DNA from 2 places in the Leisingera sp. MMG026 genome. Region 2 is predicted to be linked to the other one. Evidence: riboswitches for the same ligand, from Rfam matches in the RefSeq annotation. Region 2 holds a riboswitch; the other holds the start of a gene.

Region 1 (3,409 bases), on a different contig from region 2:
ACCCGCAGCGCGGCAAGCGCAGCTGCGCCGGTCAGCAATAACTGCAACCCCGACAAAAGCGCAGCCCGGCCCAGGTCGAAATCAAAACGGAACGCCTGATAGATGGCCAGCTCGATCGTGGTCGCCCTGGGGCCGCCGCCAAGGGTCAGCGCAACCGCAAAACTGGAAAGGCAGATGGCAAAGACGACAGCCAAAGCACCCGGCGCCACCCGCCGGAGCATCGGCCCCTCTAGCAGCCTCCACATCGCCCGCGGACCGGCATCCAACTGCGCGGCCAATCGGAAGCGTTCAGCCGGGATTTCCTGCCAGCCCTGCAGGATCAGCCGAGTCGCCAGCGGCAGGTTGAAGAAGACATGTGCCAGGACCACGCCGTGCAGGCCATAAATTTGCACCGGCTCCAGCCCGAACAGGCCGAAAAAGCTGCTCAGCCAGCCAGCCCGGCCAAACACCGCCAGAAGGCCCAGAATGGCAACAATCACCGGCAGAATGAAGGGGGCGCCAAGCAGGGCAATCAGCAATGCCCGCCCTGGAAACCGTCGCCGCGCCAATGCGCGGGCAACGGGTATCGCCAGACCGACGCTCAGCAGCGCCGACAGACTGGCCTGAGTGAGCGTGAACCGCAACGCCGCCCAGTCGCTGGCACCAAATCCGGTTCCGGCCTCGGCCCTGAGTGCCACAGCACCCAAGGTTCCCAAGATCAGCGCGACGACAAGCAGTGCCGCGCTGATTCCAGGAACGGAGCCTACTGGCTGAGCGCGTCCAGCCATTCGCCAAGCGCTGCATCCCGCACCTCTGCCGCTTCAGTTTCGCTCAGCAGCAAGGACTTGCCTGGCGCGATCAGCGTTTCGAAACCCTCCGGCAGACCCGCAGCCGGTGTCACAGCGGGGTACATCCAGTTGGTGGTCGGAATGATCGACTGAAAGGCGTCGGACACCATGAATTCCAGAAACTGGTCGGCCAGCTCAGACTGATCGGTGTTTGCCAGTTTGCCTGCAACTTCCACCTGCATGTAATGACCCTCGTCAAAGGCGGCAGCCGCCTTGGAGCCGTCTTCCTCAGCAATCAGGTGATAGGCGGGCGAGGTGGTGTAGGAAAGCACCATGTCGGCCTCGCCTTCCAGGAACATGCCGTAAGCCTCGGACCAGCCCTTGGTCACGGTGACAACGTTGTCAGAGAGGCTCTTCCAGATTTCCGGCGCCTCATCGCCATAGGCGGCTTTCACCCACAGGAGCAAGCCCAGACCCGGGGTCGAGGAGCGCGGATCCTGAATCAGGATCTTCATGTCGCTGGTTGCCAGCGCCTTGAAATCCGACGGGAAATCCGCCTGTACCGCTGCATCGGCGTTATGAACAAAGGCAAAATAGCCCCAGTCATAAGGCACAAAGGTCGCGTCGTTCCATTCGACCGGCAGCGCAAATTCGGCGCTGACCGAATGATCCGCAAACAGGCCGGTTTCCTTGGCCGCCGCGGTCAGATTGGTGTCGAGACCCAGAACGACGTCTGCGTCCGAGCGCTCGCCCTCCAGCTTCACCCGCGCCAGCAACGCGGCGCCGTCGCCCGCGCCGACCAGTTTCAGATCGCAGCCGCAGACGTCTTCGAACGCCTTTTCAACTGCCGGTCCGGGGCCCCAGTCGGAGACAAAGCTGTCGTAGGTATACACGGTAAGTTCCGGCGTTTCGGCAAAAGCCGCCGAGGCGCCAAGCAGTCCCGCGGCAAAAACAAGATGTTTCAAGCCATCCTCCTTTGCGGCGTTGGGCAAGGGTGGAGGCTGTCCAGTACCTTCCCTCCGCCGGTGTGATCCGGTTCAGGTTCAACGGGTGTCATCTCAGCGCTGCTGCGCACCCCGAGGTCGCGCGGACCTTATGCTCCAGACGCCGCGAACACAAGCCAAAGCCCCGCCAGGACTTATGGCCCTTGGCAAACTGGACCGCAGCCAGCGCCCCCTCAGTTCCTCTTGCTGAAAATATCCCGGGGGAGCCGCCGCAGGCGGCGGTGGCAGCGCCCCAGCCCGCGTTGCCGCACAGGAATCCTCTTGAGGCACAGGCCCCTGCCCGCTAAGCACGTCCCGCAAAGGAGACCGCGCCTCATGTCGATGAACAGCTTTGGACACCTCTTCCGCGTCACCACCTGGGGCGAAAGCCACGGGCCCGCGCTTGGCGCCACCGTGGACGGCTGTCCGCCGAATGTGCCGCTGGAGCCGGAGATACTGCAGCAGTGGCTCGACAAGCGCCGCCCCGGCCAGAACAAGAACACCACCCAGCGCAATGAGCCTGACGCGGTGAAAATCCTGTCCGGCGTGTTCGACGGCATGTCCACCGGCACCCCGATTCAGCTGATGATCGAAAACACCGACCAGCGATCCAAGGATTACGGCGAGATTTCACAGACCTTCCGTCCGGGCCATGCTGACATCACCTATTTCCAGAAATACGGCAACCGCGACTACCGCGGCGGCGGCCGTTCCTCGGCGCGCGAAACCGCAGCGCGGGTTGCAGCGGGCGGTGTTGCACGTGAAGCAATCAAGGCGCTGGTGCCGGGGCTGGAGATCAAGGGCTATATGACCCGAATGGGTGAGCTGGAGATCGACCGCAGCCGGTTCGACTGGGATGCGATCGAGCAGAATGACTTCTGGATCCCCGATGCCGGCGCCGTGCAGGAGTGGGAAGATTACCTGCAAGGTCTGCGCAAGGCGCATGACTCGGTGGGCGCCGTTGTCGAAGTTGTCGCCCGCAATGTCCCCGCAGGCATCGGCGCACCAGTCTATGGCAAACTGGACACTGATCTGGCCGCCGCGATGATGTCGATCAACGCCGTGAAGGGCGTGGAGATCGGCGAGGGCATGAATGCCGCGCGCCTCAAGGGCTCGGAAAATGCCGATGAGATCTTCATGAGCGAGAACGGGCCGGAGTATTCCTCCAACCACGCCGGCGGTATCCTGGGCGGCATTTCCACCGGGCAGGATGTGGTTGTGCGTTTTGCGGTGAAACCGACGTCATCGATCCTCACCCCGCGCCAGTCGATCCGCAAGGATGGCTCGGCAGTGGAGGTCATCACCAAGGGCCGCCACGACCCCTGCGTCGGCATCCGCGCCGTACCGGTGGCCGAGGCGATGATGGCCTGCGTGATCCTGGACCACCTGCTGTTGCACCGTGGCCAGATTGGTGAGAATCAAGGCAGGATCGGCTGAGTATACGGCTCTAACAGCGGGTTTCCCGGCAGCCGAGATGGGAAAACACTCTCAGCTGTGATCGCCCGAGCATTGACTGTGGTCACCGAGAGCCGTCAGCACCTTGCAGCAGCCGCCATTGCCGCCGTCACAAAGATGGCTGATCCGCTCCAGCTCCGCCGCCAGCTGCTCCAGCTTGCGGATCCGGTCTTGGACAATGGCCAGCTGACTGCGGGCAATGCG
Region 2 (3,409 bases):
TGTTGATCAGCGTCTCGATCAGCACCCTCTGGCCGCAGATCAGCGCACCAGAGGCACCCAGCGCCTTGCCGCAGGTGTGCAGGCTCAGGACGTTGGGACGGTGGGCAATGCCGTGTGCCAGCCCGCAGCCCAGATCACCGAACACACCTGTGGAATGCGCCTCATCCACCACCAGCACCGCGCCGTCCGCATCACACAGCGCCATCAGCGCATCCAGCGGCGCCAGGTCGCCATCCATGGAATAGACCGCCTCAACCGCGATCCAGACCTGGCCGGTGCCACCAGCAGCGCGCCAGTCCGTCAGCACCCGCGAAGCGTCTTCCACGTCGCCATGAGCAAAGCTGCGGTTCTCGGCCCGGCCCAGCCGCATACCGTCATGGGTGCTGGCATGGATCAGCGCATCATACAGCACCAAGTCGCCCTGCTGCGGCAGGGTCGAGAAAATCGCCTGATTGGCAGTGAAGCCGCCCCCCATGAACAGCGCCGCCTCGGTTCCAAAGAACCCCGCCGCCTCAGCTTCCAACTGCTGATGCTCTGCGTCATTGCCGCGCAGCAGGCGCGAACCGCCTGCGCCCACTGGCACACCGCGCGCCAGCGCGTCTGCGGCGGCGGCGCGCAGCACATCGCTGCCCGCCAGCCCAAGATAGTCGTTGGAGGCAAAATCATGCCCGTCCCGCGGCATCAGCTGCCGGTAACGCCCGCGATTGCGCAGCGCTTCCAACGATGTCTCATGCCTCGGGAAGGCGCCCGCCATCAGCGGCTGCCGTCACATCCCACCGCCATTGCGGTGATGCCCAGACGGTCGAACAGCTGCTGATCCTTGTCCTCTTCCGGGTTGTCGGCGGTCAGCAGCGTATCCCCCACAAAGATCGAGTTCGCGCCGGCAAAGAAGCACATCGCCTGCATCTCGTCCGACATGTCTGTGCGGCCTGCAGACAGGCGCACATGCGATTTCGGCATCAGAATGCGGGCCAGCGCCACCGAACGGACGAATTCGATCGGATCCAGCTTTTCCACATCCGCCAGCGGCGTGTCGGCAATCGGGATCAGCATGTTCACGGGCACCGAGTCCGGATGCACCTCCAGCGTCGCCAGCGCCAGCATCATGTCGATGCGGTCCAGCTGCTGCTCGCCCATGCCGACGATACCGCCGGAGCAGACCTTGATGCCCGCCTCGCGCACCCGGTTCAGGGTGTCGATCCGGTCGGCAAAGGTGCGGGTGGTGATGATCTCGGAGTAATACCGCTCGGAGGTGTCGATATTGTGGTTATAGTAATCCAGACCAGCATCGCGCAGACGGAACACCTGATCTTCCTCCAGCATGCCCAAGGTCATGCAGGTCTCCATCCCAAGATCCTTGACCCCCTGCACCATCGCCTCAAGTGCGGCCATGTCGCGGTCCTTGGGCGAGCGCCAGGCCGCCCCCATGCAATAGCGCGTGGCGCCGCCTTCCTTGGCTTTCCTGGCTTCGGCAATCACCCGCTGCACTTCGATCAGCTTGGAGGCTGAGAGCTGCGCGCCGTTGCGGGCCGACTGCGAGCAATAGGCGCAATCCTCGGCGCAGCCGCCGGTCTTGATGCTGAGAAGCTTGGATTTCTGCACCTGATTGGGGTCGAAATACTGCCGGTGCACAGAGTGCGCCTGAAACAGCAAGTCCATGAAAGGCTTGTTGTAAATCGCTTCCGCTTCTTCGCGGGTCCAGTCGGTGCGGATGGGTGCAGCGTCCAGCATGCTGTCTCCTGTTCTCGTATACCAGTTGGCCATACGCGGATGGCGTTGCGGATTTTTATAGATAATTTCACCACCCTCGATCAAGCATCAAAGCTGCGCTGCAGCGATTTGACCCGCTTTTGCGTCCATAGCGCCAGTATCAATCTGATTTTAATGCCAAAAAATAATCTACAAAGATTCCGGTTGACGCGAGCCCTATGCCTCCCCTACCCCTAAAGCCACGCAGGGGAGTCCCGCTCAAGGGACTGAGAGGCGTCAAGGTGCGGGGCAACCCGGGCCGGCGGCGCGACCCTTTGAACCTGACCCAGTTGATACTGGCGTAGGAAGCAAGGACGCGCCTTTTGTCCCCGTGTCCCCGCGGGGACAGCCGTTTGAAACAGGCGCATTCCGGTAAAGCAGGCCTCTTTGCCTGCCGGTTTCCCAGCCAAAACTCATCTGGTGTCTTTTCTGAGTTTTCGGCTTTGAGGAGCACCAAAATGAACGTCCCCAACCCCAAGATCACCACGGGCGCCCTGCCCGCGTCGCGCAAGATCTATGTCGCAGGCGAAGTCCATAAGGACATCCGTGTGCCGATGCGGGAAATCGCCACCCACCCCACGGCGGGCGAGGCACCGCTGCCGGTCTATGACAGCTCCGGCCCCTATACCGATCCGGACGTGCTGACCGACATCCGCCAGGGCCTGCCGCAGTTGCGCCGCGACTGGATCGAGGCGCGCGGCGACGTCGAAGAATACACCGGCCGCGATGTGACACCTGCGGACAACGGCTTTGTCGCGGGCGACCGGCTGACGCCCGAATTCCCGGTGAAACCCGCGCCGCTGCGCGCCAAGGACGGCAAGGCGGTGACCCAGCTGGCCTATGCCCGCGCCGGGATCATCACGCCCGAGATGGAATTCATCGCCATCCGCGAAAACCAGCTGCGCGAATTGTCCCCTTGCCACCGCGATGGCAACGACTTTGGCGCCAATATCCCCGATTACGTGACGCCGGAGTTTGTCCGCGATGAAATCGCCGCCGGCCGCGCCATCATCCCCGCGAACATCAACCACCCGGAAATCGAGCCGATGATCATCGGTCGCAATTTCCTGGTCAAGATCAACGCCAATATGGGCACCTCTGCCGTCACCTCCTCGATGGAGGAAGAAGTGGACAAACTGGTCTGGTCGATCCGCTGGGGCGCTGACACGGTGATGGATCTGTCGACGGGCCGCAACATCCACAACACCCGCGAATGGATCATCCGCAACTCGCCTGTCCCGATTGGCACCGTGCCGATGTATCAGGCGCTGGAGAAGGTGAACGGCATCGCCGAAGACCTGACCTGGGAAGTGTTCCGCGACACCCTGATTGAACAGGCGGAGCAAGGCGTCGATTACTTCACCATCCACGCAGGCGTGCGGCTGCACATGGTGCCGATGACTGTTGAGCGGGTGACCGGGATTGTGTCGCGCGGCGGCTCGATCATGGCCAAGTGGTGCCTGCATCACCACAAGGAGTCGTTCCTGTACGAGCATTTCGAGGAAATCTGCGACATCTGCCGCCAGTATGATGTGTCCTTCTCGCTGGGTGACGGGTTGCGCCCCGGCTCCATCGCTGATGCCAATGACGAAGCGCAGTTTGCCGAGCTGGAGACCCTGGGCGAGCTGACCAAGATCGCCTGGGCCAAGGATTGTCAGGT

Evidence for each region. A riboswitch is a leader RNA that binds a small molecule or an ion and turns the genes downstream of it on or off. The one in region 2 is predicted to bind thiamine pyrophosphate.
Region 1: it holds a riboswitch for thiamine pyrophosphate, as region 2 does, so the genes downstream of both, thiB (thiamine ABC transporter substrate binding subunit) here and thiC (phosphomethylpyrimidine synthase ThiC) in region 2, are expected to answer to the same signal.

What each region holds. Positions count from the first base shown of each region.
Region 1 is NZ_JAKFZM010000063.1:1,917-5,325, reverse strand. Features, by position in the region: gene L1069_RS21630 (thiamine/thiamine pyrophosphate ABC transporter permease ThiP) at 1-767, opposite strand, end outside; gene thiB (thiamine ABC transporter substrate binding subunit) at 743-1,732, opposite strand; TPP riboswitch at 1,765-1,856, opposite strand; gene aroC (chorismate synthase) at 2,087-3,187, shown strand; gene L1069_RS21615 (helix-turn-helix domain-containing protein) at 3,239-3,409, opposite strand, start outside.
Region 2 is NZ_JAKFZM010000020.1:34,863-38,271, forward strand. Features, by position in the region: gene L1069_RS12720 (8-amino-7-oxononanoate synthase) at 1-754, opposite strand, end outside; gene bioB (biotin synthase BioB) at 754-1,731, opposite strand; TPP riboswitch at 1,946-2,074, shown strand; gene thiC (phosphomethylpyrimidine synthase ThiC) at 2,208-3,409, shown strand, end outside.